DNA from 3 places in the Microlunatus sp. YIM B11417 genome. Region 3 is predicted to be linked to each of the others. Evidence: riboswitches for the same ligand, from Rfam matches in the RefSeq annotation. Region 3 holds a riboswitch; each other region holds the start of a gene.

Evidence for each region. Region 3 has a riboswitch for ZMP and ZTP ahead of AC6CCG_RS01865 (5-aminoimidazole-4-carboxamide ribonucleotide transformylase). Riboswitches for the same ligand answer to the same signal wherever they lie in the genome.
Region 1: it holds a riboswitch for ZMP and ZTP, as region 3 does, so the genes downstream of both, glyA (serine hydroxymethyltransferase) here and AC6CCG_RS01865 (5-aminoimidazole-4-carboxamide ribonucleotide transformylase) in region 3, are expected to answer to the same signal.
Region 2: it holds a riboswitch for ZMP and ZTP, as region 3 does, so the genes downstream of both, folP (dihydropteroate synthase) here and AC6CCG_RS01865 (5-aminoimidazole-4-carboxamide ribonucleotide transformylase) in region 3, are expected to answer to the same signal.

Annotation. Positions count from the first base shown of each region.
Region 1 covers NZ_JCAMPJ010000003.1:92,162-102,165, reverse strand. Annotated here, with positions in the region: gene AC6CCG_RS15620 (DEAD/DEAH box helicase) at 1-2,725, opposite strand, end outside; gene AC6CCG_RS15615 (acyltransferase family protein) at 3,054-4,250, opposite strand; ZMP/ZTP riboswitch at 4,367-4,459, shown strand; gene glyA (serine hydroxymethyltransferase) at 4,484-5,746, shown strand; gene AC6CCG_RS15605 (right-handed parallel beta-helix repeat-containing protein) at 5,823-7,496, opposite strand; gene AC6CCG_RS15600 (M23 family metallopeptidase) at 7,841-8,572, shown strand; gene AC6CCG_RS15595 (diacylglycerol/lipid kinase family protein) at 8,701-9,591, opposite strand; gene tatC (twin-arginine translocase subunit TatC) at 9,595-10,004, opposite strand, start outside.
Region 2 covers NZ_JCAMPJ010000010.1:60,754-70,757, reverse strand. Annotated here, with positions in the region: gene AC6CCG_RS29950 (acyltransferase domain-containing protein) at 1-573, opposite strand, end outside; gene AC6CCG_RS29945 (carbohydrate ABC transporter permease) at 608-1,480, opposite strand; gene AC6CCG_RS29940 (carbohydrate ABC transporter permease) at 1,473-2,378, opposite strand; gene AC6CCG_RS29935 (ABC transporter substrate-binding protein) at 2,375-3,745, opposite strand; gene AC6CCG_RS29930 (hypothetical protein) at 3,890-4,288, shown strand; gene AC6CCG_RS29925 (VOC family protein) at 4,334-4,687, shown strand; gene AC6CCG_RS29920 (MarR family winged helix-turn-helix transcriptional regulator) at 4,684-5,157, shown strand; gene AC6CCG_RS29915 (class I SAM-dependent methyltransferase) at 5,135-5,911, shown strand; gene AC6CCG_RS29910 (threonine ammonia-lyase) at 5,922-6,899, opposite strand; gene folP (dihydropteroate synthase) at 6,896-7,699, opposite strand; ZMP/ZTP riboswitch at 7,766-7,856, opposite strand; gene AC6CCG_RS29900 (hypothetical protein) at 8,035-8,904, opposite strand; tRNA gene AC6CCG_RS29895 (tRNA-Val) at 9,254-9,330, opposite strand; gene AC6CCG_RS29890 (ArsR/SmtB family transcription factor) at 9,435-9,770, shown strand; gene AC6CCG_RS29885 (SRPBCC family protein) at 9,767-10,004, shown strand, end outside.
Region 3 covers NZ_JCAMPJ010000001.1:374,753-384,756, reverse strand. Annotated here, with positions in the region: gene AC6CCG_RS01885 (YciI family protein) at 1-393, opposite strand, end outside; gene AC6CCG_RS01880 (winged helix DNA-binding domain-containing protein) at 514-1,608, shown strand; gene AC6CCG_RS01875 (GntR family transcriptional regulator) at 1,630-2,544, opposite strand; gene AC6CCG_RS01870 (FAD-dependent monooxygenase) at 2,671-3,807, shown strand; ZMP/ZTP riboswitch at 3,828-3,905, shown strand; gene AC6CCG_RS01865 (5-aminoimidazole-4-carboxamide ribonucleotide transformylase) at 3,927-5,054, shown strand; gene AC6CCG_RS01860 (TetR/AcrR family transcriptional regulator) at 5,520-6,119, opposite strand; gene AC6CCG_RS01855 (FAD-dependent oxidoreductase) at 6,204-7,433, shown strand; gene AC6CCG_RS01850 (DUF2207 domain-containing protein) at 7,440-9,158, opposite strand; gene AC6CCG_RS01845 (neutral zinc metallopeptidase) at 9,280-10,004, shown strand, end outside.

The sequences.
Region 1 (10,004 bases), on a different contig from region 3:
GGCGGACCCAGCGGACGAAGTCGCCCGCGGTCAGGCCGGAGTCGGTGAGCACCGCGGACAGCGGCCGGCCCGCGGCCCAGGAGAAGGCGGCCTGGCTGAAGCCGATGTCCGGCTCGGGCCCGGGCTCGAGCCGGGCGTCCCGTTCGACCAGGGACACCTCGCGCCAGATCCGCCGCAACTGGGTCATCGCGGCGTCGGTCCGGCTGTCCGGCATCCGCGGCCGCCGTACCCCGTCGTCGCTGCGCCGGGCCTCGAACACCAGCGACGCCAGCACCGCGGCCAACTGCGGATGGCTGAGCCCGTCGAAGACCCCGGCCCGGATGCACTCGGCGGCGACCAGGTCCAACTCGCTGTAGATCCGGGCCAGCATCCGGCCCTCGTCGGTGACCTCGTCGCCCTCGGCCAGGTAGCCGAGCGACTGCAGCACGGTACAGATCCGGTCGAACCGGTTCGCGATCGTGTTGGTCCGCGAGGCCATCCGGCGTTCCGTCTGCGCGACCTCGCGTTCCAATCGCAGGGCGCGCTCGGACCAGCGGGCGTGCGCCTCCCGGTCCGGGCAGTCGTGGCACGGGTGGTTCCGCAGCTGCTCGCGAAGCTCGCCGATCCGCTCGGTCAGTTCCGGGTCGGCCGGCACCCGGTGCCGCTGCGGATCAAGATCGACTCCGGCCAGCTTGGCCCGCAGCGACGCCGCGAGGTTGCGCCGGGACGCCGGCTCGCGCGGGTCGAACCGCTTGTTGATCTTGAGCCGCCCGACCGCCTTCACCGGGGTCGGGAAGTCGACCAGGCTGAGCCGACGGACCTGCCGGTCCTCGGTCAGCACCAGCGGCCGCGGATCGCTGGAGCCCTTGCGATCTCTGGTGCCCGGGTCGATGATCACCACCCAGCCCTGGCTCCGTCCTTGCGGCACCCGGACCACGTCGCCCGGCTGCAAGATCAACAACGATTCGAGCGCCTCGGCCCGGCGGTCGGACTTGCGGCTCCGGGCCAGTTCGGCCTCGGTCTGGGAGATCTCGGCGCGCAGCTTCGCGTACTCGGCGAAGTCGCCGCGGTCGCACTCGGCCGCCTCCCAGTAGCCGGCGACGGCCTCGGTGTTCTTGGCCAGCGTCCTGGCCCAGCCGACCACCGACCGGTCCGACTGGAACTGCGCGAAGGACTGCTCCAGCAGCGTTCGGGCGCGCTCCCGGCCCACGGTGCCGACCAGGTTCACCGCCATGTTGTAGGTGGGCGCGAAGGACGACTTCAGCGGGTACGTCCGTCGCGAGGCCAGCCCGGCCAGCGCACGCGGGTCCAGGCCCGGCTGCCAGAGCACGACGGCGTGACCCTCGATGTCGATGCCGCGCCGGCCGGCCCGGCCGGTCAGCTGGGTGTACTCGCCCGGCGTGATGTCGGCGTGCGACTCGCCGTTGTACTTGACCAGCTTCTCCAGCACCACGCTGCGGGCCGGCATGTTGATCCCGAGCGCCAGCGTCTCGGTCGCGAACACGACCTTGATCAATCCGCGGACGAACGCCTCCTCGACGCATTCCTTGTAGGCGGGCAGCATCCCGGCGTGGTGGGCCGCGATCCCCCGCTCCAGCGCCTCGGCGAACCGGCCATGATCAAGAGCGCGCAGGTCGGCGCCGCTCAGCCCGGACACGTGCCGCTCGATGATCAACGAGATCTCCCGGCGCTCCTCCGGCGAGGTCAGCCGGATGCCGGACGCCAGCAGCTGGCCGACGGCCGCGTCGCAGCCCACCCGGGAGAAGATGAACACGATCGCCGGCAGCAGCGCCTCGGCGTCCAGTCGCTCCACCAGGTCGGGCCGGTTCGGCACCATGGCCCGCGACGGGCGTCCCCCGCCACCGTCGGAGAATCGCTTGTGCGCGGCGCCGCCGTACCGTCCGCTGCCGTACGAGACGGTGCGCTTGCCCTTGCCGGTCCGGCCGCGCGGCCGCCGCGAGTCGTCCCGGACCCGGCGGCCCTCGTCCCGGGCGATCTTGATCAACTCCGGGTTCACCTCGGCCTTGCCGGGCTGCGGCGTCGCCTGCGCGGTCGGCGCCACGTCGGCGAAAAGATCATGGATCCGCCGGCCGACCATGACGTGCTGGAACAGCGGCACCGGCCGTCGCTCGGAGACGACCACGGCGACGTCGCCGCGCACCTCGGCCAGCCACTCGCCGAACTCCTCGGCGTTGCTCACGGTCGCCGACAGCGCGATCAGTTGGATCGACTCGGCCAGCCCGATGATCACTTCCTCCCAGACCGCGCCGCGGAACCGGTCGGCCAGGTAGTGCACCTCGTCCATCACCACGTAGCCGAGGTTGGCCAGCGTCGCCGACCGGGCGTAGATCATGTTGCGCAGCACCTCGGTGGTCATCACGACCACCGGCGCCTCGGAGTTGATCGAGGTGTCCCCGGTCAGCAGGCCGACCGAGGCGGCCCCGTGGGCGCGGACCAGGTCGGCGTACTTCTGGTTGGACAGGGCCTTGATCGGCGTCGTGTAGAAGCACTTCCGGCCGCTCCGCAGCGCCAGGAAGACCGCGAACTCGCCGACGATCGTCTTGCCGGCCCCGGTAGGCGCCGCCACCAGCACCCCGGACCCGGTCTCGACGTGGGCGCACGCCTCGCGCTGGTAGTCGTCCAGCTCGAAGCCGTAACCGCCCGCGAACTCGGCCAGCAGCGGGCTCAGCTGCCGTTGCCGGAACCTGGCGTACGCCGCGGCCGGATCTGAACTCGCCTGCTCCATGTCGTCGCCAACGGTACCAACCCGGACTCAGGGTCGTGACGTGACAGATCCCCGAGCCCTGCCCGAGGTGCCAGGTCCGGACGACGCCGTGTGGCGGTACCACCGGCCCTTCTGTCAGGTCCCGGCGGCCGCGCTGGAGCTGTTTCGGCCGAGGAGCCGTCCCTGCACGTGTCGTTCAGCCCGCGGACCTCCCAGCTGCTGTCCCAGCGGCTCGGCGCCGAGAACACCCGCGCGCGATGGCGACTGCTGACGGGCACCGAGATCACCGATCCGCCGCCCCGGCCGGAGCCGCCGGAACGTGAACGGCCGCCCGGCTACCAGCCGCCGATCACCGACGACGGGATCCCGTCCTTCTGGCCAGCAGTACGGACTCGTGCCGACGGCCGTTCAGCCAGCGACCGATCCAGGTCGACCGGACCAGCACGTCGTAGCTGAGCAGCAGCACCGCGGTGCAGCCGGCCCAGGCGATCAGCAGTTTCACCGGAATCGGCCAGGCGAGATCGCGCAACCCCAGCTCGATCAGGGTCAGCAGCGGCAGGTGCAGCAGATACATCCAGTACGAGGCGTCGGCCAGGTAACGCACGACCGGCCGCTCCCGCCGCAGCGTCCGCACCGCGAGACCGAGCAGCCCGAAGGTCCAGGACCAGCCGGCCAGCGCCGCCACCGCCGAGTTGGCCAGCGGTGGCAGGACGTCCGGGCCGAACCAGCCGAGCACGGACAGCACCGTGGCGAGCACCAGCAGCACCGGCCAGCGCCCGCCCAGCCGCGGCAGGGCGTCGGCCCGGGCCTGCAGGAACCAGCCGGTCAGGAACGCGCCGAGGTAGGCCACCGAGGCACCCGGGACCGGCACGATGGTCGGCGGTTCCTGGATGCCGAGGTCCCCGCCCTGGCCCTGCAGCACCAGCCCGATCAGGTACGGCAGCGCGGCGATCCCGAGCCCGGCCGGCGACGCCAGCACCGAGCCGATCCGGTCCGCGATCCCCGCGCAGCGCTGCCGGCCGAGCACCCGTACCAGCACCGCGCGACCGGCGACGGTGACCAGCACCAGCTGGAGCAGGGTGACCAGGAACCACAGGTGCCCCGGCATCAGCACCGCCAGCGGTCCGGGCAGGTCGGGGGACGCCTGGGTCGCCTCGGCGGTGTCCAGGGACCCGGCCGCGATGGCGATCAGGGCGAGCGACCCGACCGCGAGCGGCCAGAACGCCACCGCCGGCAGGCCGATCCGCAGCGCCCGGTCCCGGACGTAGGCTCCGGCGCCGCGGCGCTGCAGCACCATCCGGCCGAAGTAGCCGGCCAGCGTCATGAACAGCACCATCCGGAACAGGTGGATCAGGTAGACCACGGCCAGCGCGGCCTCGCTCTGGTAGCGGTCGACCACAAGCCAGCCGCCGGCCGGGAGGAACGGGATCAGCCCGTGCAGCACGATGCCCAGCAGCAGCGCCCCGGCCCGCAGGGCGTCCAGGCCGTGCAGTCTCGTCGTGGTCGACGGTTTCGAGGCGGTGGGTTCGGAGGAGGTCGTCGTCACCTCGACGACGCTAGGCATCCGCCGCCGTACCCACATCGGCCATCGGATCCATCCCGCCTGCAACCTTCGATGGAGACGCGCCCTGAGCCTGTCGAAGGGGACGTTGGCTATGATCATGGCGTCGCGGTGACTGGCGTACCCGGGAGTGAACCCGGAGGGAGCCGCGATGACGTACCTCCAACGTGATGCCGCCCGCCTGGGCATCCGGTCTCGACGACCGGAAGGACCCTGGCATGACGCTCACCGCATCCCCCGACCAGCTCGCCACCGACCCCGAGGTCGCGGAACTGCTCCGCGCCGAGGAGGACTTCCAGGCGAGCACGCTGCGGCTCATCCCCAGCGAGAACTACGTCTCCCCCGCCGTGCTGGCCGCGTCCGGCAGCGTGCTGCAGAACAAGTACAGCGAGGGCTATCCGGGCCGCCGCTACTACGAGGGCAACCAGGTCGTCGACCGGGTCGAACGGCTGGCGGCCGAGCGGGCCACCCGGCTGTTCGGCGTCGATCATGCCAACGTGCAGCCGTACTCGGGCTCGCCGGCGAACCTGGCCATCTACCTCGCCTTCGCCGCACCCGGCGACACGATCCTCGGGATGGGCCTGCCGATGGGCGGCCACCTGACCCACGGCTGGGACGTCTCCGCCACCGGGCGCTGGTTCCGCGGCGTCCGGTACGGGGTCGGGCGGGACGGCCGGATCGATCTTGATCAGGTCCGTGACCTCGCCCTGGCCGAGCGGCCCAAGATCATCTTCTGCGGCGGTACGGCGATCCCGCGGACCATCGACTTCGCCGCGTTCGGCGAGATCGCCCGGGAGAGCGGCGCACTGCTGGCCGCCGACATCTCGCACATCGCCGGTCTGGTCGTCGGCGGTGCCCACCCCTCCCCGGCCGGCCATGCGCCGGTGATCATGACCACGACGCACAAGACGCTGCGCGGGCCGCGCGGCGCGATGCTGCTCTGCGACGCCGACCGGGCCAAGGCGATCGACCGGGCCGTGTTCCCCGGCCTGCAGGGCGGACCGCATGATCACACGACCGCCGCGATCGCCGTGGCGCTCGGCGAGGCGGCCCGGCCGGAGTTCGCCGACTACGCGCGAGCCGTGGTGGACAACGCGAAGGCGCTGGCGGCCCGGCTGCTCGAGCTCGGCTACGACCTGGTCTCCGGCGGCACCGACACCCACCTGATCCTGATCGATCTCAGTCGCAACGGCATCGGCGGCAAGGCCGCGGCGAAGGCACTGGACCGGGCCGGGATCGTCGCCAACTACAACACGGTGCCGTTCGACACCCGCAAGCCGTTCGATCCGTCCGGGGTACGGATCGGCACGCCGGCCGCCACCACCCGCGGCCTCGGCACCGCCGACATGATCACGATCGCGGACTGGATGGACCGGGTGATCACCGCCGCGCGGTCCGACGACGAGGCGACGATCACCGCCGTGCGGGGCGAGGTGGCCGAACTGATGGCCACGCACCCGGCGCCTGGACTCCCCGGCTGAGGTGACCGGAATCCAGCCGACTCGGCGAGATCTGGCTCCGGATCGCCCGAAGCCGCCGACTTCGGCTGGATTCCGGTCAGTCCTCCACCGTGATCCCTTCCGTCGACGCCTCGTCCACCACCACCGGCTCGGCCACCCGGCGGTAGCTGTTCCCGCGCACGGTCACGGCGCGCGCGTTGCGCAGGTAGACACCGGCCTGGAACGGCTCGGTCAGATCGCTGAACCGGTTGTTCTCGATCACGATTCCGCTGTTGTACGGCTGCGTCGTGAACGCCCCGTTGTTGGCCAGCGTGGTGATCGCCCCGCTGGACGGAAACTTCGTGTACTTGCGGACCCAGCCGGAGCCCGCGAAGACGTTGTTCCGGACGATCACGTTGCGGGCGAACGAGCCGGTCGGTCCGCTCGTCGTACCGAAGCCGATGTCGTGGTAGGCGTTGTTGGCGAACCGGCACTGCTCGACGACGAGGTTCTTGTTCATGAACACGAGGGCGGTGCCGATGTTGCCGTCGATCGTCGCCGCGGCGATCCGCGCCTCATCCCATTCGTGGCCCGAACTGGTGGCCAGGCCGCCCACGGCGACGGTGCCCGGCAGGTCCGCGTCCAGCATGATCAGGAACGCCGAGCCCGCCTCGTCGACCGGCGTCACGGCGGCGATCCGCACGGTCGACGGGACCGGGCCGGACCAGAACGTGAGCTCGTCGCCGGTCCGGAACGGCAGTGGCCGTGAGCCCGCCGAGGCCGGTGCGATCGTGATCTTGCGCGCGTTCTCGATCGCGGCGACCCGCACGAAGGAGCTCCGCGACACCAGCGGATCCCAGCGCACCCCGGCCAGCCGCCCGCCACGGTAGTCCAGCCGGCCCGTGTTGTTGGACAGGTGGATCGCGTCGCGCGGGCCGACGGCAAGATCGTTGCCGTCCGGCGCGAAGGTCACGTCCCGGCAGGTCAGGTTGTGGCCGTAGCCGGCCAGGATGCCCGCGCCGATCGCGTTGTTGATCATCAGGTTCTCCAGCCGCAGGTCCCGGCAGCCCAGGGCGTAGACGTTGTACGAGCCGCCGACCACGTTGAAGTGCCAGGACGCGCCGTCGCCGGGCCGGACCCGGTCGGAGAAGCCGAAGCCGGTGATCGTGTAGCGCCGGCCGGAACCGCCGGGGACGCTGTGCCAGACGTTGGCGAACTGGTCCGGGTTCGCGCCGATCGTCAACGGAGCCACGTGATTCAGCTGTCGGGTGGCGAGGTCCCAGCTGTTCGCCGAATAGCAGCGCATGCCGTCGAAGTGGGCGTTGCCCTCGAACACGTCGACGGTCACCTGATCGGCGGTGGCGTCGACCGCGACGATCTCCCCCGACGTGGTGGCGCGCGGCGCGTAGTCCAAGATCAGGTTGCGCAGGGTCAGGTCGCGGCAGTCGGTGAGCTGGAACTGGGTCGCCGGGGCGAGGTCGTTCGCGAGCGGGATCAGGCTGAGCAGCCGGGTCGTCGGCCGTCCGTCCCGACCGACCGCGCCGGTCAGCGTCAGCCCGGACGCGCCGGTGATCGGCAGGCTCGCGCCGAGCTCGGCGCCGGGGCGCAGCCGGTAGGTGCCCGTGTCGAACCGGATCTCGGTGGGCCGCCCCGAGCTGAGCGCGTCCGCGATCGCCGCCCGGATGGCAGCCGTGTCGTCGGTGTCGTCTTCCGGCCGGGCGCCGAAATCGCGAACGTGCAGGATCCGTGGGCCAGCGGCGGCGGGCCAGGCCCCGAGCTGTGTCAGGGCCACGGCACCCACCAGGGTGCCGCCGAGTGCGACAAACCCGCGACGACCGAAACGCGCTGAATGATTCACGATCGACACCTCACCGTGTCTATATGGGACAGATATCCACTATGTGCCTGATCCATTCAACATCGAACCGACGATTTCGGAACCCCTGTCCCACGATCCAACGCACGGCAGCTCGGTCGGGTCGCCCCGGCGCCGGCCATCCTTGAGTGAATTCCCGCCGGTCAGCCGCGGCGAAATTCACCCAGGTCCGGTCTAGTGCCGAGCTGGACTCGGCGGGTGCTCACCGATCAGCGGGTGCGGGGGCCGACACACCCGGGGTCGAGGCTAGCCTCGACGTCATGCACGGGTCCGGTCGAGCCGTCGCGGTGATGCTGATCATCGCCGCGAGCGGCTTCGGACTGTCCGGGTGCCCGTCCCGGACCGACTCCGGCGCGGGTCCCGGCGGCGCCTCGAGCAGCAGCCCGACCTCGCGCCCGTCCGCGACGCCGTCCCCGAGTCCCCGGGCCCCTTCACCGTCGCCATCGCCCTCCGCGCCCGCTCCGTCCCGGACGTCGGAGTCCCCGACCGAGCGGGCGGACCCGCGATGGCGGTTCTATTCCGACGACCGGTCCAGGCATCGCTCGCCCTGGTTCGACGGCGCCCGCCGGATCATGATCGACTTCGGCTGCACCGACGCCCCGTACTACACCCCCGACGAGCGCTGCGACGGCGACCAGGGCTTCCACCACGGCATCGACATCGCCCTCCCCTGCGGCACCACGCTCCGAGCCGGCGTCGCCGGCCGGGTGGTCGAGCCGGCCCGACCGGGCCGGCCCGGAACCGCGTACGGAGAGAAGGCCTTCCGGCTCCGGGTCGTGACCGCCGACGGCCAGGTCGATGTCCTGATCGGCCACGCGCGCAAGGTGCTGGTCCGGCCCGGTGACCGGGTCCGGGCCGGCCAGCCGATCGCCGAGACCGGCGACCTCGGCGCCCCGGACGGCTGCCATCTGCATTTCGAGCAGCGCGCGGTCGACGGCGGCCTCAGCACCGCCACCGACCCGACCGACCTGCTCGCCCTGCGCCGCCCGTAGCGCACAACGCGCCGTGGCGGATTCGCGTCGAACAGGTCTGTGCGCGCTTGTGTCACCGGCGATCGACCGGTCAGTTGTGCAGCGACACGCCGCCAGAACGCCTGCTTTTGTGACCGGTCGGCGGAATATCAGGGGGTGAAGACCGGCAGGGCGCGGGGGGCGATCCTTGCGGTCAGCGGGGTCGCGCCGAGAAGCTCGCCGTCGCCGAAGGCGACCAGGCCCGGGCCGTCGACCTGGACCTCGGTGGCCTGCAGCCGTTCCACGCACGGGTCGGTGACGAAGTCGCCGGTGTAGAGCTTGGGCAGCAGCCGGAGCAGCCGGAACCGGCCGACCGGATGAATGATCGTCAGGTCCAGTCGCCCGTCCCGCGGGTCGGCATCCGGAGAGATCTGGATCCCGCCGCCGTAGCACCTGGTGTTGGCGACCGCGACCAGCATCGCGTCCAGGTCGCGCGGCTCGCCGTCGATCACCAGCTGGTAGCGCAGCGGCGAGAACACGCGGAGTTCGGCCAGGGTCGCGATCGGATAGCGCAGCGAGCCCTTGGGGTACGCCAGCGCGTTGGCCCGCCGGTTCACCATCGCGTCGAACCCGGTCGCGAGCACCGTACCGATCCGGCGACCGGCCACTTCCATCACGTCGACCAGGGACGGTCGGCCGGAGACGATCAACTGGGTGGCGCCGATCGCGTCATTGGGCGGCAGGCCGAGCCCACGGCAGAGGTCGTTGCCGGTGCCGGCCGGGATCATCGCCAGCGCGACGGTCTCGTCGCCGCTCGCGTACCGCTCGGCGACCGCGTTCAGCCCCAGGTGCATCATCCCGTCGCCGCCCATCACGGCGACGACGCCGCCGGCGGCGGCCGCGGCGTCGATCAGGGTCCGGGCCTCGGCGTAGTCGCGGCTCAGCTGGATCGTCAGGTCGAGGCCGCCGTCACGCAGGCGGCCGGCCACCTGCGGCAGCAACTCCTGGGCCCGGCCCTTGCCGGAGGAGGGATTGACGACCAGCGTGACGCGGCGCGTCACCGATCACTTCTTCTCGTCGTCGCCGGTGTCTTCGGCCTCGAGCTGCCGCAGCGCCGCGTCGTCGTCGACACTGTGGTCCACCGAGTCCTCGCTCTTGTTGAGCTTGCCCTTGCGCCGGTCGAGGGCGTACGCGATGAACTCGGAGACGATCACCAGCACCGTCATCGGCAGGGCCAGTAACAGCATGGTGAACGCGTCCGGGGTCGGCGTCGCGATCGCGGCGAAGACGAACATCGCGAAGATGATGTACGCCCGGTACTTGGAGATCATCTTCGCCGGCAGCACGCCGACGACATTGAGCATGACGATGAACAGCGGGACCTCGAAGGCGAGCCCGAAGATCACCATCAGCCTGATCATGAAGCCGAGGAAGTCCTGCAGCGACTGCAGGTTGTTGATCCCCGCGCCCTCGG
Region 2 (10,004 bases), on a different contig from region 3:
GCAGCGCTGCCGTTCGTAGAGGAGCCGACCCACGCGGTAGAGCACACCGCGGAAGTGGGCGGTCAGCCATTGCTGAGCGCTCAGCCCGCCGGTGCCGTTGATCGACCGGTGATAGAACAACTGCGCGGCGAGCTCGGCCATGGTCGCCGTCGTGATGTCCGCCGGGATGCCGCGGGCGTCGTTGTGGGCCCGCAGTACGGGCACGTGGGCGAGGAACACCCAGACGTAGAAGTAGCGGCCCATCGCCGCGGTCGGGGCGGGCCAGCCGTCGATCGTGCCAGCGCCGCCCATGGTCTGCTGAAGCTCGTGGCAACAGCGTTCCAGGAGCCACCAGCGGTCCGGGTCGCGTTCCCGGTCGGGGCGCTCGGCGGCGATCTCGGCCTGGTCCTGCTCGGTCACGCGCAGGCTGGTCAGCAGGTCCGCGAGGTCGTCGCCGGGAACGGTGATCGGCTCCGGCGGAGGGCCGAGGCGGTCGAGCCGAGCCAGGACCTCGTCGCCGGCCGGCGACAGGCCGAGCCGGTCCCGGACGCCGGATCGGACGTCCGCGGCGCCGACGGCTTCATCAGCGGTCATGGGTTCTCCAGGGTTCGTGCGGGCGGGTGGGTGATCAGGCGTTGAGGGCACCGGCCAGGGCCCCGCGAACGAAGTAGCGCTGGAACACGACGAACAGCACGGCCATCGGCAGCAGGCTCAACACCGTGGCGGCATTGATGCCGTTGACATTCTGCGCGAACTGGGTGTTCGTGGTCGCGATGCCGACCGGCAGGGTCATCATGTCCTCGCTCTGCGCCATCAGGAGCGGCCAGACGAAGCTGTTCCAGTTGCCGATGAACGTGAAGATCGCGAGCACCGCCATCGGCTGACGGCACAGCGGCAGGACGATCTGGGCGAACACCCGCGGGTAGGAGGCGCCGTCGATCCTGGCCGCCTCGATGATCGAATCCGGGATGCCGCGGATGAACTGCCGCAGCAGATAGACGCCGAACGGCCCGGCGATCGCCGGAATGATCAGTCCCGAGTACTGGTTGATCATGCCGAACGACGACGCGATCAGATACGCCGGCACCAGCGTGACCGAGAACGGCAGCATCAGGGTGCCCAGCATCAGGGCGAAGGCGGCCCCGCGGCCCGGGAAGTCGATCTTGGCGAACGCGAACGCGGCGAGGGTGTCCAGCACCACCGTCAGGGCAGTGACGCAGACGGCGACGATCACGCTGTTCCCGATCCAGCGGGTGAACGACTGCAGCTGGACGAGCTCGACATAGTTCTGCAGTGTCCAGGACCGGACGTCGAAGGAGATCGTGGCGAAGGTGCTCGTCATCAACGAGGCGAGCAAGATCAACAGGACCGGCCCGGCGAACACGGCGCTGGCCAGCACGCCCGCGATGTGGAGCGGCACCACCCGCAGCACCCGGCCGCGTCGCCGGCGCGGAACGGCCCGGGCTTGCAGCGGGAGGGCCTCCGTGGCCAGGTCAGCCATAGCCGACCGTCCCGGTGTCGCGCCGGGCGACGAAGATCGCCGAGACGAGGGCGGTGAAGGCCAGCATGACCACGCTCATCGTGGCCGCATACGGCACACTGCCGCCGTTGAAGGCGTTCTGGTAGATGTACCACATCGCTGTGTAGGTGGAGGTTCCTGGCCCGCCCTGGGTCAGGACATAGACCAGATCGAAGACCTGGATCGTGTTCACCGTGACCAGGACCAGAACCACCTGCATCACCGGTCTGATCATCGGGAGCTTGATCAACACGAACACCTGCCAGAGGTTCGCCCCGTCCAGCCGGGCGGCCTCGAGCAAGGACTCCGGGATCTCGTTGAACGCCGACATGAAGACGAAGGCGTAGAACCCGGCCGTCGCCCACAACGTGATCGCCGACAGGAACACGATCGTGACGGTTCCGCTGGTCAGCCACGGCACCTGGATCCCGAACACCGTACGGATCAGCAGATCGAGCGGGCCGGTCTCGGAGTCGATCAACACCTTCCAGACGACACCGGTCGCAACCACCGACAGCAGCGACGGCAGGTAGATCATGGTCCGGTAGATCCCCATCCCGCGGACCTGCGCGGACAGCAACGTGCCGAGCGCGAGCGCCGCCACGATCGTGGCCGGGATCAGGACCGCCATGAAGATCACGGTGTTGCCCAGAGTTGCCCAGAACAAGGTGTCCTGGACCACGGCCCGGTAGTTGTCGAGCCCGGCGAACCGGAGCCCGCTGAGCAGCGAGCCGCGCTGGGAGGTCAGGTAGAACGTGTAGCCGACCGGGATGACGACGAAGGTGACGAACACCGCCGCCTTCAGCAGCACGAAGGGCAGCGCGTCCCGACCCGCGATCAGGCGGCGACGAGCGGACCGGCGCCGGGCCGTCGTGCTCACCCGGCCGCCTTCGCCATCTGCTGGACGTGGTTGGAGGCGTCGCTGATCATGGCGTCGAGCTCCTGTCGGCCGGACAGGTAGTCGTTGATCTTGCCGAGCAGGTACTCCTGCGGCTGGTACGGCAGGATGAGGGTCGGGCGGGCGTACTGGCCGTAGGCGCTGGACTCGTTGAGGAAGGTGTTGATCCGCGGGTCCGCGAGCGGTTCGGAGTAGTAGTCGCCCTGAACCTTGCGGGTGGGACGGCCGAGGATCATCCGGATGTAATCGTCCGCCTGGGCCGGGCTGAGCAGGAACTTGGCGAGTGCGACCGCCTTGTCGAGGTTCGGGCTCTTGGCCGAGACGGCCCAGTATCCGCAGCCGGCGACAACGAATTTTCCTGCTGGTCCGGACGGCAGGTCGATCACCTTGACCCGGGCTTTCGGAAACTGCTTGGCCTGAGCGGGCGTGAACTGATCGGTCCATTGCATGGCCACGGCACCGGAATAGACGGCCGCACCCCATTTGCTGTTGTCGGTGTAGAAACCGGGCGGCGTGGCGCCACCGGAGTCGCTCATCGCCTTGAGCGATTGCAGCGCCGCGCGCCCCTCGTCGTTGTTGAAGCCGATGTCCTGGTGATCGGCCGAGATGTAGTCGCTCCCGTACGCCCAGAAGTACTGCCAAACGTAATTGTCCTCGGCTGCCGGAACGAGGGGCCAGTTCATCCCGTAGTGGGCGATGCTCGTGCTGTCGAACCCGGAGTCGCCGAGCCGGCGGCCGGACTTGTCCATGGTCAGGGCCTTGGCGAACTCGACCAGATCGTCATACGTCCTGGGCAATGGGGGCTTGCCGGCCTTCTCCCAGATGTCGAGGTTGAGCACCAGAGAGAAGTAGCCCTGGGTGAACGGGACAGCCAGCAGTTCGCCGTTGTCGCCCTGCGCCGCGTCCAGATATCCCTGGGGACAACCTTCGAGAATCGGGGCCAAGTCGGCATCGGAGAAGTGCTGGCGCAGATCGGCCAGGACACCGGTCGTCCGCCATTTGTTCATCCACGGAATGATCTGGTACGTGACGTCGGGCGGTGTGCCGCCGGAGAAGGCGGCCGTGTATTTCGTCAGAGCGTTCTCCCACGGAATGACCAGGCTGGACACTTTGGTCCCCGAATTCGCCTGTTCGAACCCCGTCGTCATCCGCTTCACATAGGCCGCCATCTCGGCATCGGAGGCGTTCGGTGTCAGCCAGAAGGTGACGTTGCCGGACCCGGCACCGCCCCCTGCCGGGTTCTGACAGCCGGCGAGTCCGAAAGTTCCGCTTGCGACACCCATGGCGCCGGCGGCCCGGAGCAGTGAACGACGACTCAGCGTGGGCGCAGGGGTCATCTGATTGATCATGACGTACCCTCCACTAGTTTCGAAATATCGAAAACTAATCCGGTTTCCTGGAAAGTCTAGACCTCGATTGATCAGCTCGACAAGATAGAAGCCGGGCCGAGGGGTCGCAGAATCGATATTCATGTATACGTATCCAATCAGGAGGTGGTGACGCTGCAGGCCGAAGATCACCCCTGTGGGTCGGGAGCGTCTCGCGAGCTGGCGTTTCGGGCGCATTTCCCATGGCTGCTGCGGTTGCCGGGCGAGCTGCTCGCGCGGCTGGACTGGGCGGAGTTCCAGGTGCCGATCGGTGCGGTTGCGGATGTCGTACGGCGGCTCGAAGGGCTCACCGGTCAGTTTGCGATGACCTACCGCGAGCAGGGCGGGCACCGGGCGGCAGGCACGGTGCAGCTGTGCCGGGTGATCGAGGCGGCGCCCCTGTCCGAGGTCGATCTCGCCGTTCTTGTTGATCTTGAACGGACACTCCCGGGCGTACGTGTCGTGCTGTATCGCAATCCACTGAGACTCCGCTCGCCGGTCGTGGACTCCACGCGGGGTAGCTGAATCCGAAATTGACAGGGCCCTGTCAATCGAGGGAGGATCGTGATCATGAGTCGTGCCGTGACCCTCCAGCGCATCGTCGTCTCCGTGACGAACCTCGAGGAGGCTCTCGCCTTCTACCGCGGGGTCCTCGAGCTGGAGATCGCGAACCGCGCCCCGGGATTCGCTTGGCTGCGCAGCGCCGACGGCGTCGAGTTGATGCTGCACGAACGGGCGTCCTCGCCGTCCGACACCGCGGTGGCCGTGGGGTTCGCGACCCCGGCGCTCGACGAGGTCGTCGCCCGCTGGGCGGCGGCGGGCGGTGCCATCGTCGACGCTCCTGAGGTTCGTCCGTGGGGCGAGCGGATGGCTGTCGTACGCGATGCCGATGGCCATGTGGTCTGTCTGAGCGAGCGGGCATGAGCTCCGCCCGGCGGCTGACCGAGCTGGTGGACGAGGTCTTTCGGCTCTCCGACGCGTTCACGCGGGCGGGCGATGCGATTGTGGCCGAGGACGATCTCACGGCCTCGCGCTGGCTGACGCTCGGTGCCGTTGCGCACGGCCCGCGCAGCGTGGCCGGCATCGCCAGGAGACGCGGCTTGCGACGTCAGTCGGCCAGCGAGTCCGTGGCCCAACTGGAGGCTGCCGGGCTCGTCGAACGAACCCCGGACCCGGCCGATGCGAGAGCCCCGTTGGTGCATCTCACCGAGGCGGGGCGCCGCACGCTCGACCGTATCCGGCCGCGGCGACTGGCCTGGGCCGAACGTACGGCGGCGGCCGTGACCGAAGCAGAACTCGCCGCCGCCGTCGACCTGCTCCGGCGGCTGCGCGGCGTGCTGGCCGAGGACGAACCTGACGAGAGAGGAAACCATGATGCGAACCGCGGACGGTAGTGCGGGTGACGCGGACTACGGAGTGATCGGCACGTCCTACAGCGACTTCCGCCGGCCCGACCCGCGGCTGGCCCAGACGGTGTGGGACGCCCTCGGCGACGCCACGACGGTGCTCAACGTCGGCGCCGGTGCCGGCAGTTACGAGCCGACCGATCGGTCGGTGACCGCGGTCGAACCATCCGAGAGCATGCGCCGCCAGCGACCGCCCTCGCTGGTGCCGGCGATCGACGGCGTGGCCGAAGCGCTGCCGTTCGCCGACGACTCCTTCGACGCGTCCATGACCACGTTCTCGGTGCATCAGTGGGCGGACCTCGAGGCCGGCCTCGCCGAAATGCGCCGGGTGACCCGCGGGCCGGTCGTCATCCTGACCTGCGATCCCGACCTGCTGCACCGCTTCTGGCTCACCGAGTACGCTCCGGAGGTGATCGAGACCGAGCGCCGTCGGTACCCGACGATCCGCCGGCTGCGCGACGGACTGGGCGGCGACGTGACCGTGGACCTGGTGCCGATCCCGCTGGACTGCACCGACGGGTTCAACGAGGCCTACTACGGCCGGCCGGAGCAGTTGCTCATCCCGGAGGCGCGCTCGGCGTGCTCGGCCTGGAGCTTCGTCGCACCGGATGTTCGCGAGACGTACGCGCGGGTGCTCGCGGAGTCGCTCGAGAGTGGTGCCTGGGATGCGTCGTACGGTGAGCTTCGCCGCCGGCCGACCTTCGAAGGATCACTCGTCCTCGTGCGCGCGATGCCGTCCTGACCAGGAGAACTCAGGCCGGAGGAGCCCCGTCGAGCCAGGCGCGGTAGGCGTCCAGGTCGACGTTGCTGCCGCAGACGATCGTGACGACGTGCCGGCCGGCGAAACGATCATGATCTTCGAGGACGGCCGCCAGACCGAGCGCGGCCGACGGTTCGACGACGAGGCCGGCGTGCTCGTACAACAGGCGCATCGCCGTGATGATCGACTTCTCGGAGACCAGGACGGCGTCGTCCGCGACGAGGAGCAGGTCGCCCAAGACCTCCGGGATGGGGTGCCGGCCCGCGACGCCGTCGGCGATGGTGTGGATCGAGTCCGTGGTGACGACGCGTCGTTCGTGCCAGGAACGCGTCATCGCCGGTGCCCCGGACGGCTGGACGCAGATCACCTCGACTCGGGGCGCCTGGGCCTTGATCACGTGACCGACGCCGGTCGCCAGGGCGCCGCCGCCGAGCGCGATCAGGACGGCATCGAACGGCGGTTCGGCCGACCGGTGCTCGACCAGTTCCAGGCCGATGGTGGCAGCGCCCTCGCAGGTCTCGAGGTCCAGGCTGTCCTCGACCAGCCGGATGCCGTGATCACCGGCGATGGCTGCCGCCCGCTCGCGCGCCGTTTCGATGTCGCCGTCCACCAGCTCCAACCTCGCGCCCAGCGCACGGATGCGGTCGAGCTTCGCCTTGGCTGCATGGCGAGAGGCCACGACCGTGACCTCGAGTCCCCGCCGCCGACCGGACCAGGCCAGGGCCTGGCCGAGGTTGCCCGCGCTGGCGCACACCATGGCGCGCGGGCCGGTCTCGGAGACCCGGCTCGCCACCACCTCGGTCCCGCGCGCCTTGAAGCTGCGGACCGGGTTCGCGGTCTCGAGCTTGATGCTCACCGCACAGCCGAGGACGGAGTCCAGCGCTTCGCAGCGGTACAGGGGAGAGTCGAGGAAGACCGGATTGATCATGCTTCGGGCCGCCCGGATCCGAGCCGGGTCGAGCCGGGTCATCGTGCGGCTCCCGCGTACCGGTCCACGGCGGTGACGACCGCGAGCGCGTCGTGGAGGGCCGCGACATCGTGGGTCCGGATGAAGTCGACGCCCTGGCCGGCGGCGTACAGCTCGGCGGCCAGGCTGGCCGGCCCGATCCCGGCGAGGTTCCGCCCGGTGATCGCGCGGAGGAACGACTTCCGCGACGGCGAGACCATGATCGGAACGCCGTACCGGGCTCTGATCGTGTGGAGTTCGGCCAGTACGGCCAGCGACGGTTCCGGTGTGGCGCCGAGGAAGTAGCCGAGTCCGGGATCAATGATCAGCCGCTCGCCGTCCAGGCCCGCCGCCTGCAGCGCGGCCAGCCGCTGATCGAAGAAGCGCAGCAGGCCGGCCAGCACAGCCTCGGGATCGGTGCAAACCTTGGTGGCGGGACCGTGCCGCTGCACCGAGTGCATGACGACGAGCCGACAGCCGCTGTCGGCCAGCTCCGCGTACCGTGCCGGGTCGGCGAAACCCTCGATGTCATTGAGGAACGTTGCGCCGCGAGCGGCGGCGAACTGCTGGGTCCGGGGCTGGTACGAGTCCACCGACACTGCGATCCCGGCGGCGACCAACTCCTCCAGAACCGGTTCCAGCCGCCGCACCTCCTCCTCGGCCGTCACCTGCTCGGCTCCCGGATGACTGGCGGCCGGTCCGAGCTCGATGACGTCGGCCCCCGCCGCGTGCAAGCGGTGCGCCTGCGCGAGGGCGTCCGCCGGAGCCAGGAACCTTCCCCCGTCGGAGAACGAATCTTCGGTGACGTTGACGATCCCGACCAGCGTCGGGCGGGGCTCTCCCTGGGGAGCCAGATGAGGTAGCACAGCCGTGTCTCCCGGATCTCGATCAACCAGAGCCCAGGCGCACGGCACGACGTCACGTCGACGAGGCCGCTCCCTGATGGTGATCCATCGCAAGACGCCAGTCACGGCCCGATCGACACCCTAGCAAGATCACTCGAGGTTCTTCGGCGGGGCCGATCGCCGGGATGCGGCGACAAGAGATTCGGATGGCCCCGCGGGATGCGGCGGCCCTGGAGACGCCGCAGCCGTGTCGGTGCCGTACGAGGCTGAGCGACCCGATTCCCTTGGTCGTCAGGGAATCGGGTCGCTCATGATCACGACGCGCAGTGGACGTCGACGAAGTAGGTCGCGGACTTCTGGGTGTTCCTCGCGACCGAGACCGGAACGGTCACGGCCCCGTCGGCCGGCTGGTAGGTCGTCCCGTTCGGACCGTGAACGTCGTCGATGATGCAGCCCGGCTGGTCCTTGATCGTGATGAAGTGCTGTCCCGGCTCGACCGCTTCGACGTGTGCTTCGTGAAACGCCAGGACCGCGGGGTTGTACTCGGAATACTTGACGTTGCCGGCTCCGGCAGTGTCGGTCCACGTCACCGCCAATCCGTCGATGTAGCCCGGCGTGCCGTGCTCGGAGAACCGGGTGTCGATCTCGATCGGTACGTTGTCGCGGACCTTGAAGTTGTCGGTCTTGCTGTAGCGGGGGACGAAGCAGTTCTTGTTCCCGGGCGCGGTGCAGTCCAGCAGCTCGGTCGGGCTTACCCAGACCTTGTAGACACCGCCGTTGTTCGGGGTGTCGGCGAACGGGAACAGCTGCACGGTGGCTCCACCGTCCTCGCCCTCAGCGCCGGTCAGGTGGGCACACGCACCCGAGGGCGTGACGTCCTGGATGACGCCGCTGGTGTCGACGGTGAACTGCCGGCAGGTCACCGGATCGGTGGAGAGCAGCGTCTTGCCCGATGGGTCGGTGACCTGGAAGCTGTACGTTCCCGCCGGGAGCCCCGCGGCGTCAGCGGGTGCGTTGATGCCTGGACCGCCGTTGAGGTAGACGTCCTCCTTGGCGCCGTAGCTGTTGAGATTGACGGGCACACCGCTGGCATCGGTCGTGAAGATCGCTCCAGAAAGGGGAGTGGTCGGCGGTTCCGCGGCAGCCGGCGCCGCGATGGTGGTCGCGAGAACCGCTGCCCCCACCACCGCGAGAAGAAAGCCCTACGCATGACTCCCTCCTGCGGGAAGCTGGGTGGATGGGACCGTTGCCAGAGTGCAGGAGATCTCATGCAGAAAGAGGTGCTGCCCCCGACGCGGATGAAGCTACGCTCACCCCACATCCACGGAGTGATAGTTATGGGAATGTGATCCTCGTGACCGAGTGGTGCGATTCGTGCTTACCGAGCGGCACTGAAGACGATCCATCGATCCAGTCCGCACCGGCGAAAGCTTGGGCACACGCCAAGATCAACAACGATCCGGCGCACCAGATCCTCCGCACCAGGTCGCGATCTCCTCGGAAGCAGGTGAATTGCCCTGCGAACAAGGGGTCTGGTGGGCGCAAAGGGACTCGAACCCCTGACCCCCTGCTTGTAAGGCAGGTGCTCTAACCAGCTGAGCTATGCGCCCGCACCGGGTGTGCGTCGACTAACAGTAACGGCAGCGGGGCGGCGGGCCAAAGGCGATTCCGCCGCCGGGCTTGACGTATGTCGATAGTGGAATATGATCACGATATGGCCAGGGCAGCGACCACCTCCGACGTGTTCAACGCGGTGGCCGAGCCCTGCCGCCGGGAGATCATCGGCGCGCTGGCGGCCCGGGAGCGGTCGGTGGGGGAGTTGGTGGAGACGCTCAGGTTGCCGCAGCCGGTGGTGTCCAAGCACCTCGCGGTGCTGCGGGCGGTCGACCTGGTGGGGGTACGCAACGACGGGCGGCGCCGGGTCTACCGACTGGAGCCGGCCGCGCTGGTACCGATGGAGAAGTGGTTGTCCGGGCTGCGGCGGACCTGGTCGGATCGGTTCGACCGGTTCGACGCCCTGCTGGCCGAGTTGCAGGACGGCAGCTCATGATCAACGAGACCGCGGTGACGCTGCCCAGTGAGACCGAGATCATGATCACCAGGACGTTCGATGCTCCTCGTGAGCTGGTCTTCACGGTCTGGACGACGCCGGACCTGGTGCGCCGGTGGTGGACCTCGCCCGACGCTCCGCTGGTGGTCTGCGAGATCGACCTCCGGGTCGGCGGACGCTGGCGGTACGTGTCGCGCGACGCCGACGGCACCGAACTCGGCTGGTACGGCACCT
Region 3 (10,004 bases):
GTTCGCCGGGCCCTGCTCCATCACCCGGCGGAGCTGGATCGGCTGCTGGGTCGGCTTGCCGCCCGGCCCCGGTACCGCCGAGACCAGGGCGGCGATCTCGATCGCGCGCTGCTCCGTCTCGACGTCGATGACCTGGAAGCCGGCCACCCACTCCTTGAACTCCGTGAACGGCCCGTCGGTGACGACCGGCGTCGTGCCGTCGGAGGTGACCACCTTGGCCACGTCCGGCCCGGTCAGCAGTTCGTGGCGGACCAGTTCGCCGCTGGCGGTCAGCACGTCGTTCAGCCGGCGGTAGTAGTCGAGGTGGGCGGTGATCTCCTCGGGCTTCCACTCCTCCATCGGCTCCTGCACGGCGCCGCCCTCGAAGTTCACGATCAGCAGGTACTTGGTCACGACGTTCTCCTCTGCGGTTGCGCGGTGCCCGGCGGCACCGTCACCCCGGGAACGGGGCCGGCGACGACATTTCGACATCCTCTCAGCGATATGTCGGCGGAGCCCGGCAGGATGCCTGATGTGACCGCACCGACGACCGTGTCCCGAGCCACGCTGAACCGCACCACGCTCGCTCGCCAGGCCCTGCTGGACCGCGCCGACGAGTCCGCCGCGACGATGATCGAGAGGCTGGTCGGCCTGCAGGCCCAGGAGCCGCTGGAGCCGTACGTGGGCCTGTGGTCGAGGCTCGCCGGCTTCGCGCCCGCGGAACTGGTCGGGCTGTTGGAGCGGCGCGAGGCGGTCCGGACCGTCATGATGCGGCGGACGCTGCACCTGCACACGGCGTCCGATGCGCAGCGATTCCGGCCGGTGCACCACGCGATGATCGTGCAACGTACGGCCTCGGCGAGGGCCCGGGAGCTCGGCGGCCTCGACCTGGACCGGCTCGCCGAGGTCGCCACGCCGCGGTTCGACGAGCCCCGGACGACCTCGGAGGTGGCGCGCGCCGTCACCGCCGAGTGGCCGGACGTGCCCATCCCCGCCCTGAGCGACATGATCGGCGTGGTGGTGCCGCTGGTCCAGGTGCCGCCGCGCGGCGTCTGGGGGCAGCGGGCCGCGGCCCGCAACCTGACCCTGTCCGGCTGGCTCGGCGACGCGGCGCCCGTACCGGCGGACGACGTCCTGGACGGGCTCGTCCTGCGCTATCTCGCGGCGTACGGCCCGGCGACCAGTTCCGACGTCCGCGCCTGGTGTGGCCTGGCCGGGCTGCCGGCGGTGATCAAACGGCTCCGGCCGCGGCTGCGCAGCTACCGCGACGAGGCCGGGCGAGAGCTGCTGGATCTCGCCGACGCCGAGCTGGTCCCCGCCGACGCACCCGCGCCGCCGCGGTTCCTGCCCGCCTTCGACAACGTCGTCCTCGGTTTCGCCGACCGGTCCCGGATGATCGACGACGAGCACAAGCACCACAGCGTCGCCGGGGCTCGGTTCGTGTTGCTGGACGGCCGGGTCGCCGGCACCTGGACGAGCACCGGCGACGCCGACTCCGGTGTCACGGTCGAGATCGAGACGTTCGGTCCTCTGTCGAAGCCCGAACGGGCCGCCATGACCGCCGAGGCCGAGGCGCTGGCCGCGTTCCTCGGCGGCGGGACGGCCGGCCGGGTCAGCTACCTTTCCTGAGCGGCTGCCCCTTCGACAGGCTCAGGGAGCAGTCCGCCCGACGCCGTCCAGGAGGGCCCGCAACCCCAGCTCGAACAGCCGGTCCAGGTCGAGGTCGTAGCCGCCCGGGCGTCCCTGCAGCGCCGTGATCACCGTCGTGAACGCCGGGAACCGGCCGGTCCCGGTGAGCGCTCCGAGATCGGGCGTGATCGCGTCGATCCACTCCTCATCGGAGACGCCGCTCGCCTCGGCGGCCCGGGCCTCCGCCTCCAGGTTGGCCGCGATGCCGGTGACGAAGTTGTAGAGCAGCACGTTGGTGTCGAACGCCGCGAGCGGCTCGAGGCCGTGATCGAGCAGGGCTCCGAGCACGATGTCGGAGTACGCCAGCAGGCCCGGTGAGGTCAGCGGCCGGCTCAGCGGCGTCACCTGGGCCAGCCAGGGATGCCGCTGGTGCAACCGCCACATCCCGCGCACGGCGAGTTCGACCCGATCCCGCCAGGCCGGTGGCAGCTCGCCCGGCGGCGGCGACGCCGCGTACACGGCCTCGCTCATCGACGCCAGCAGATCGTCCTTGTCCCGGATGTGCCGATACAGGGCCATCGGCGCCACGCCGAGCCGACCGGCGACGGCACGGATCGAGACCGCGCCCAGGCCTTCGGCATCGGCGAGCGTGACCGCGGCCTGCAGCAGCCGGTCCCGGGCCGGTTCGCCGGTCATCGCGGCCGGCGTCTCGGCGTCCGCCGCGGCCGGCGCGACCACGGTCCCGCTGCGCGGCCGGGTCACCACGACGCCCTCGGTCCGCAGCAGGGTCAAGGCCTTGGCCGCGGTCGCCATGGCGACGCCGGATTCCTTGGCCAGCTGCCGGGTGGACGGGACCCGCTGGCCCGGCCGGAGCTCACCCTCGGCGATCCGCCGGCGCAGGTCCGCCGCGATCACCAGATACGGGGTCTCCGCCACTTCGCTCCCATCTGTTCTAGTACAGATCAGACCGTACGACGCAGAATTCCCAGTTGTCAAAGCGATGTATCTGTGCGTACAGTGTATAGACAGATGGATACGTTGTATTCGACGGAGGAGAACATCATGCAGTCAGTGCTCATCTCGGGCGGCGGCATCGCCGGCCTGCTGTTCGCCGGCGCGCTGCGGCGGCACGGCTTCGCGGTCACCGTCCTGGAGCGGGCGGGCAAGCCGCGCACGACCGGCCAGGCGGTCGACATCCGCGGCGCCGCCCTCGAGGTCATGGACCGACTCGGCTGTCGCGCCGCGCTGGAACAGCGGCGGACCACGCTCCGCGGCATGTCCTGGCTGGACGGCGCCGGCACCGAACAATGGCGGTCGGAGGAGTTCGTGCTGAGCAGCGGCCGGCTGGACGGCGACGACGTGGAGATCCTCCGCGCCGAACTCACCGAACTGCTCGCGGACGACCTGGCCAGGGTGGACGCGGCCAGGGACGACGCCCCGGCCGAACTGATCCACGGCGACTGGATCACCGCGCTGACCGACGGCCCGGACGGGGTCGAGGTCGAGTTCGCCCGCGGCGCACCGAGCCGGTTCGACCTGGTGGTCGGCGCGGACGGGCTCTACTCCGGTGTCCGGCGGCTCGCGTTCGGCCCGCCGGAGCAGTGGCTGCACCATCTCGGCGCCTACCTGGCCGTCTTCGGCGGGCCGAACCTGTTCGAGCTCGATCAGTGGCAGGTCTGGCTGCAGGACCCGGCGGCGACCTACGTCGTCTATCCGACCCGGGACAACGCCGAGGTACGGATCACGGTCGGCTTCGGCTCCGAGCCGATGGAGATCGACCACCGGGACGAGCCCGAGCACCGCAGGCTGATCGCTGAGCGGATCGCGCAGATCCCGTGGCAGGCGGACGCGATGCGATCCACCCTCGACGGTTCGGAGGACTTCCAGTTCGGCGCGATGGCCCAGGTCCGGCTGGACGGCTGGTCCCGCGGCCGGGTCGCGCTGATCGGCGACGCCGCCTCCTGCCCGTCGCCGCTGACCGGCCAGGGCACCAGCCTCGCGATCGTGCAGGCGTACGTCCTGGCCCAGGAACTCGCCCGGCACGCGGCCGAGGCGGACGGCCATCTGGCGGCCTTCCGGGCGTACGAGGAGCGACTGCGGCCGTTCGTCGAGGCGAATCAGGCGCTGGTCGGCGAGGACCGCCAGGCGGCGAACTCCGACGCCGTCGACCGGGTGAAGAACGCGGTCGACCTCGACTGAGCCGCGGTTGCTAGCCTTCCTGACGTCACCGCGACTGGCGTCGGATGGGCCACCATCGGGAAGCACCGGTCGAGAAGTCGTCCGCCTGGGCTTCTCGCGCAGCTCTTCAGGAGTGCCCGATGCAGCTCAGGTACGGACTCAATCCCCATCAGCCGGCCACCGTCGAATCGATCGGCCGACCACCGTTCACCATGATCAACGGCCATCCCTCCATGATCAATCTGCTGGACGCGGCGAACGGCTGGCAGCTCGTCGCCGCGGCCCGGAACCGGCTGGGCCGGCCGGTCGCCGCGTCGATCAAGCACGTCGCCCCGGCCGGCGTCGCCGCAGCCGGGCCACTGGACGAGGTGATCATGGACAACTGGCCGATCGCCGACGCGCCGACCGCGGTCCTGTCGGCCTACCTGCGGGCCCGGGACGCCGATCCGCGGAGCAGCTACGGCGACCTGGTCGCCGTCTCCGACCCGGTCGACCTGGAGCTGGCCCGGTTCCTCGGCGGCGTGATCAGCGACGGGATCGTCGCCCCCGGATACCAGCCGGGCACGGTGGACCTGCTGCGCCGGAAGAAGCGCGGGACGTTCCTGATCATGGAAGCCGACCCGGACGCCATCCGGCCGGCCGAGGAACTCCGGCAGGTCGGCGGGCTGATGATCACCCAGCAGACCGACCTCGACGGCATCACGGCCGATCTGCTGCCGCCGCAGGTGGATCCTGCCGACCGGGACACCGCCCTGCTGGCCATGATCACGGCCCGGCACACGCCGTCCAACACGGTGGTCGCGGCCCGCGACGGCGCCGCGATCGGGATCGCCGCCGGTCAGCAGTCCCGAGTCGACTGCACCCGGCTCGCGGTCGGCAAGGCCACCGCCTGGTGGTTCCGTCGGCATCCGGCGGCCCGGTCGATCACCGGCCCGCCCGGCACCCGGCGCCAGGACCGGCTCAACCTGCAACTGGCGCTGGCCACCGGCGATCCGACGCCGCTCGAGGCGCGGCACCTGCTCGCCGACCTCGGGGACCGGCTGCCGTCGGCGGCCGAACGCGCCGAGTGGCCGGCGGCGCTGGACGGGGTGATCATGGTCCATGACGGCGCCATCCCGTTCCGGGACAATGTCGATCATGCCGCCCGGATCGGCACCACGATGATCATCGAGCCCGGCGGCTCCACGGCCGCGAGGGAGGTCGAGCAGGCCTGCACCGAGCACGGCATCACCCTGGTCCGGACCGGTCGCCGGCTCTTCCTGCACTAGGCCGTCCGCCCTCTCGAGCTGCACTGAGCCATCCACCCTGTCGACCTGCGCTGCGCCGGCCGGCCTCTCGATCCCCTGAGCCGTCCGCCCTCACGATCCCCCTGAGCCGTCCGCCCTCACGATCCCCTGAGCTTGTCGAAGGGCCAGGGGAATCCGTCCCCGCACTTCGACAGGCTCAGTGCGCGTTGGTCACGACCGGCTCAGCGCACGCCGGCCGCGACTGGCCCACCACCCGTTGGGAGCGACCGATCCCACGGCGCGTCGGGCACGACCACCCCACCCGCATCCAGCACGACCGGCCCACCGCGCGTCGGGCACGAGGCCCACCACACGTCGGGAACGACCGGCCCCACTGCGCACGTCGGGCACAGCCAGCCCGCGTCGGCACGACCAACCCACCCCCACGTCGGGCGCGACCAGCCCCACTGCGCTTCGGGCGCTCTTCGACAGGTCCGGCGCGGCGAGTCAGGTCAGGAGCGGGAGCAGGATCTCGTCGACGATCCGGGCGACCTCCGCATCGGGCGACGGCTTGCCGGTCATCAGCAGTCCCTGCAGGATCAGGGCCGGGCCGGTCCGCACCAGCAGCGGTGTGATCTTGTCGGCCGCCAGTTCGCCGCGCTCGACGGCCCGGTCGAGCACCGTGCGGATGATCGCCATCCGGACGGTGATCAACTTTTCCCGGTAGGCCTTGGCCAGTTCGGGTTCGCGCATCAGTTCGACCAGCACCGACACGTCCGGGAAGGCGGTCCGGCCGGCGAGCACGTCGCGCATCCCGCGCAGGCAGGTGATCAGGGATTCCCGGAGGGTTCCGGTCTCCTCGAGCGATCCGCTCAGGTCGGGCAGGGCCGCGTTCAGCGCGTCGATCACCAGGCCCTGCTTGGTCGGCCAGCGCCGGTAGAGCGCCGCCTTACCGGTCCCGGCCCGCGCCGCGACCGCCTCCATCGACAGCCGGGCGTACCCGGTGCCGGAGAGCTCCGCCAGCGTCGCGTCGTGGATCGCCCGGACCAGTTCGTCGCCGCGACGACGAGTCCCCCGGCCCGGAACGCCGTTCACCGCCTTCACCATGCGCCGATAGTAGACGCTTGCGTTCTCTCAAACCCCGATCTACGCTCGACTCATAAGGAACGCTTCCGTCTACTAAGGAGTCGGATGATGAGCGGCGAGATTCTCCGGACCACGGTCTGCATCGCCGGCGGCGGCCCGGCCGGACTGATGCTCGGATTGCTCCTGGCCCGGCAGGGCATCGAGGTGGTCGTGCTGGAGAAGCACGCCGACTTCCTGCGCGACTTCCGCGGCGACACGGTCCATCCTTCGACCCAGCAGGTGCTCGACGAACTCGGCCTGGCCGAGCGGTTCGCCGGGCTGCCGTACCAGCGGGTGGAGCGGGCCGAGACCATGATCGACGGCCGGCCGCTGACCCTGGCCGACTTCGGCAGCCTGCGCACCCGGTACCCCTACATCGCGATGGTCCCGCAGTGGGACCTGCTCAATCTGCTCGCCGAGGAGGCCGAGCGCCACCCGAACTTCCGGCTGCTACGCCGGGCCGAGGCCACCGGCCTGCTCCGGTCCGGCGACCGCGTCACCGGCGTCTCCGTACGGCGAACGGACCGGGACGAACCGCTCGAGGTGCACGCGGCCCTGACCGTCGCCGCCGACGGGCGGCACTCCACCCTGCGCCGCGCCGCGGGCCTGCGCAGCCGCGCCTTCGGGTCCGCGTTCGACGTGCTGTGGTTCCGGGTGTCCCGGTCCGCCGACGACCAGCTGAACGCACTCGGGCTCCGGGTCGCGCAGGGCACGGCCTACGTGGTGGTGCCGCGGACCGCGTACTGGCAGGTCGCCCGGATCATCGGCAAGGGCGCCGCCGCCGACCTGCTGGGCGGCGACATCGGGGCGCTGCACCGGGACTTCCGGACCGCGGTCCCGGAACTGGCCGACCGAGTCGGCGAGGTCACCGGCTGGGACCGGACCAGCGTGCTCGAGGTACGGATCGACCGGCTCCGCCGCTGGCACCGGCCCGGCCTGCTCTGCCTCGGCGACGCCGCCCACGCGATGTCGCCGGTCGGTGGCGTCGGGATCAACCTGGCGGTCCAGGACGCCGTGGCGGCGGCCAACCTGCTCACCCCGGCCCTGCTCGACCACCAGCGCACGGGGTCGCCCATCCATGATCATCAACTGGCGGCGGTGCAGCGCCGGCGGGCATGGCCGACCATGATCACCCAGACCCTGCAACGGGCCGTGCAGCGGTTCGGCGTCGAGCGCGCGCTGAAGGGCGGGCTGAGCTCCAGCCCGGTCCCCCGCCTGCTGCTGCCGCCGATCCGACGGGTGCTCAGCCGGGTGATCGGCCTCGGCGTCCGGCCGGAGCACGTCCGCCGATCATGATCATGATCAGCGGGCGAACAGGTTCCCAGCGACGGTGCCGATGAAGTTGCGCAGCGAGTCGGGCAGGTCGCGCAGGTGCCAGTTGTCCGGGCCGTGATACCAGGACAGGTCGGTGGAGTCGGGATCCTCGTCGGCGTCGGTCGCGACGATCGCGTCCAGCCACCGCTCGGCCCCGCCCAGCACGACCGCGTACGGCAGCACCTCGGACAGCTCGCGCAGCTCCTGGCCGGGCGGCATCTGGTCGGTCGGCTGGCTCAGCAGATCCGACCGGAGCGCCATCAGCCCGGCCTGGACGGCCGCGCCCTTGCCGGTCCGGGCCGGCATCTCCTGGGCCACGAAGACCAGGCCGAGGCCGAGGATCACCAGCGCCAGGCCGACCAGGCCGAAGGTGGTGAACGCGGCCAGCAGGCCGGTCGCGACGACGGCGACGATCAAGCCGGCCAGGGCCAGCTGGGTCCACCGGTTCCGGGTCGAGTCCGGCCGGCGCTCGTACCAGCCGTTGCTGACCACCTGGTCGTACAGCTTGTCCTGGACCTTGTCGATCGAGGCGCGGACCTTGTCGCCCAACTCGGACACCTTGACCTGCCCGCCGGGCGCGGCCAGGCCGTCCAGCAGTTCCACCTCGAACGGGTGCAGGGTGCCGGCGTCGGCGGTCGTGGGCCGGGTCAGCACCCAGTCCGTACGGGCGAACTCCGACTCCCGCGGCAGCTCGGTGATCAACAGGTGACCCCGGACCGCGAGATCGATCAGGCTGGCCGTCACGTCGATCGGGTCGACCCGCTCGTCGACCACGGTGCCGACCTGGCCGGGCCGGATGTCACCGACGACGCGGAACTCGGACTCGCCCTCGCCGACCGGCGCGAACTCGCCCACCTTGGCCACCTGGCCGCCGGGCCGGGCGTCGGCGCCGGCCAGCCGGTGCAGCGCGAACAGTGCGATCCCGCCGAGGACCAGCAGCGCCAGCGCGATGCCGAGCTGCAGCGGACCGGCCGTGAACGCGCGGCCCGGGGTCCACCGAGTCTCGATGTGCTCGTTCGGCACGATCGCGCCCGGCGCGAAGTCGACCCGGATCGCGACCTCTTCGTTCTCGCCGCGCGGCCCGTCCCGGAAGGTCGGGTTGGGGTTGTCGTGGGTGCCACCGGCGGCGAAGTCACAGCTCACCTCGGACCCGGGCGGGCCGGCGGTGCAGTCGATGTTGGCCAACTGGGCCGGGATCGCCACCGTCGCGGTGAACTCGTTGACCTGCAGGCTCAGCCCCTGCAGCAGCCGTACGTCCAGCGCGCTGCTGCCGTAGTCGGCCGCGATCACCGCGCCGGTGACCTGATACGTGAGCTCGAGCTCGGTCGCCCCGTTGGTCGGCAGCGTGACCGTGACGGCCTTGCCGTCCCGATCCTCGGCGACCGCGACGTCGGCCCCGCCGGCCAAGGCCTTGAAACCGCCGACCTGCAGCACCCGCTCGCGGTCGCTGTCCTGTTTCAGCGGCTGCCGCAGCGCGAACCGCTGGGTGACCTGAGCCGGCACCGAACCGCTGAAGACGATCTTCTGCCGCACCTCCAGGACGCCGTCGAGACCGAGATCGGCCTGGACGTCCATCGACGACGCGGTGCCCTCGGCGCGGGCCGGCTGGGCCATCGGGCCGGCCAGCAGGGCCACGGCCAGAGCCGCCAGCAGCAGCGGAAACACGGTCAGCCGAACCAGGCGCCCGGCGCGCGGTGATCTCAACACGCCGTACAGCCTCCCATCAAACGAGGTTCCTGGCGACGTGGACCCGGCGGCGCGCCCCGATTTCCGTCCCGACCAGGCCGGGTCGTCGCGCCGGGCGCCCGCTCCGACTATCGTGGCCGCCGTGACGCAACCGCAGTGGGGAGCCCCGTCGCCCGGACAACGACCGCTCGGACAGCAGTCCTGGCCCGGTCCGCAGTCCTCGGCCCGGCCCGGATTCGGGGCACCGAACGGCTTCACGCCGTACGGGCAGCCGCAGGCCCCTGCCGCGCGCCGCAAGAGCAGCCCGGTCGCCAAGCTGCTCGGCGCCATGATCGTGCTCGCGGTGATCGCCTCGATCGGCCTGGTCGTCACGCTGATCGCCAACCCGGCCCAGGCCGCGTACCAGAACGAGAGCTACCAGGTTCCCGACCCCGATCTCAATCCGCCGGACCTGCCCCAGCCGCAGACGGTGGAGGAGGCCAAGGACGCGATCGAGAACAACCCGTTCTACGACCAGGACGTGCCGATCCCGGTCCGCTGCGACGAAGGCCCGATCGACGTCACCACGGCCGGCGATGCCGAACTGGAGAAGCACCTCAACGAACTCATGGCCTGCCTGGTCCGGGTCTGGGAGCCGCCGGTCACCGGTGGTGGCTGGGAGATCGTCCGCCCGTCCGTCACCGTGTACGGCGAGAAGATCAAGACCAAGTGCGGCGAGATCCCGGTCAACGCGGCCTACTGCGGCGCCGACCAGCAGGTCTACTTCTCCAACCAGCTGGTCCGGGCGCTGCCCGCGGTGAAGGAGAACGAGTGGGTCGCCTACATCATCATCGCGCACGAGTTCGGTCACGCCATCCAGGCCCGGAC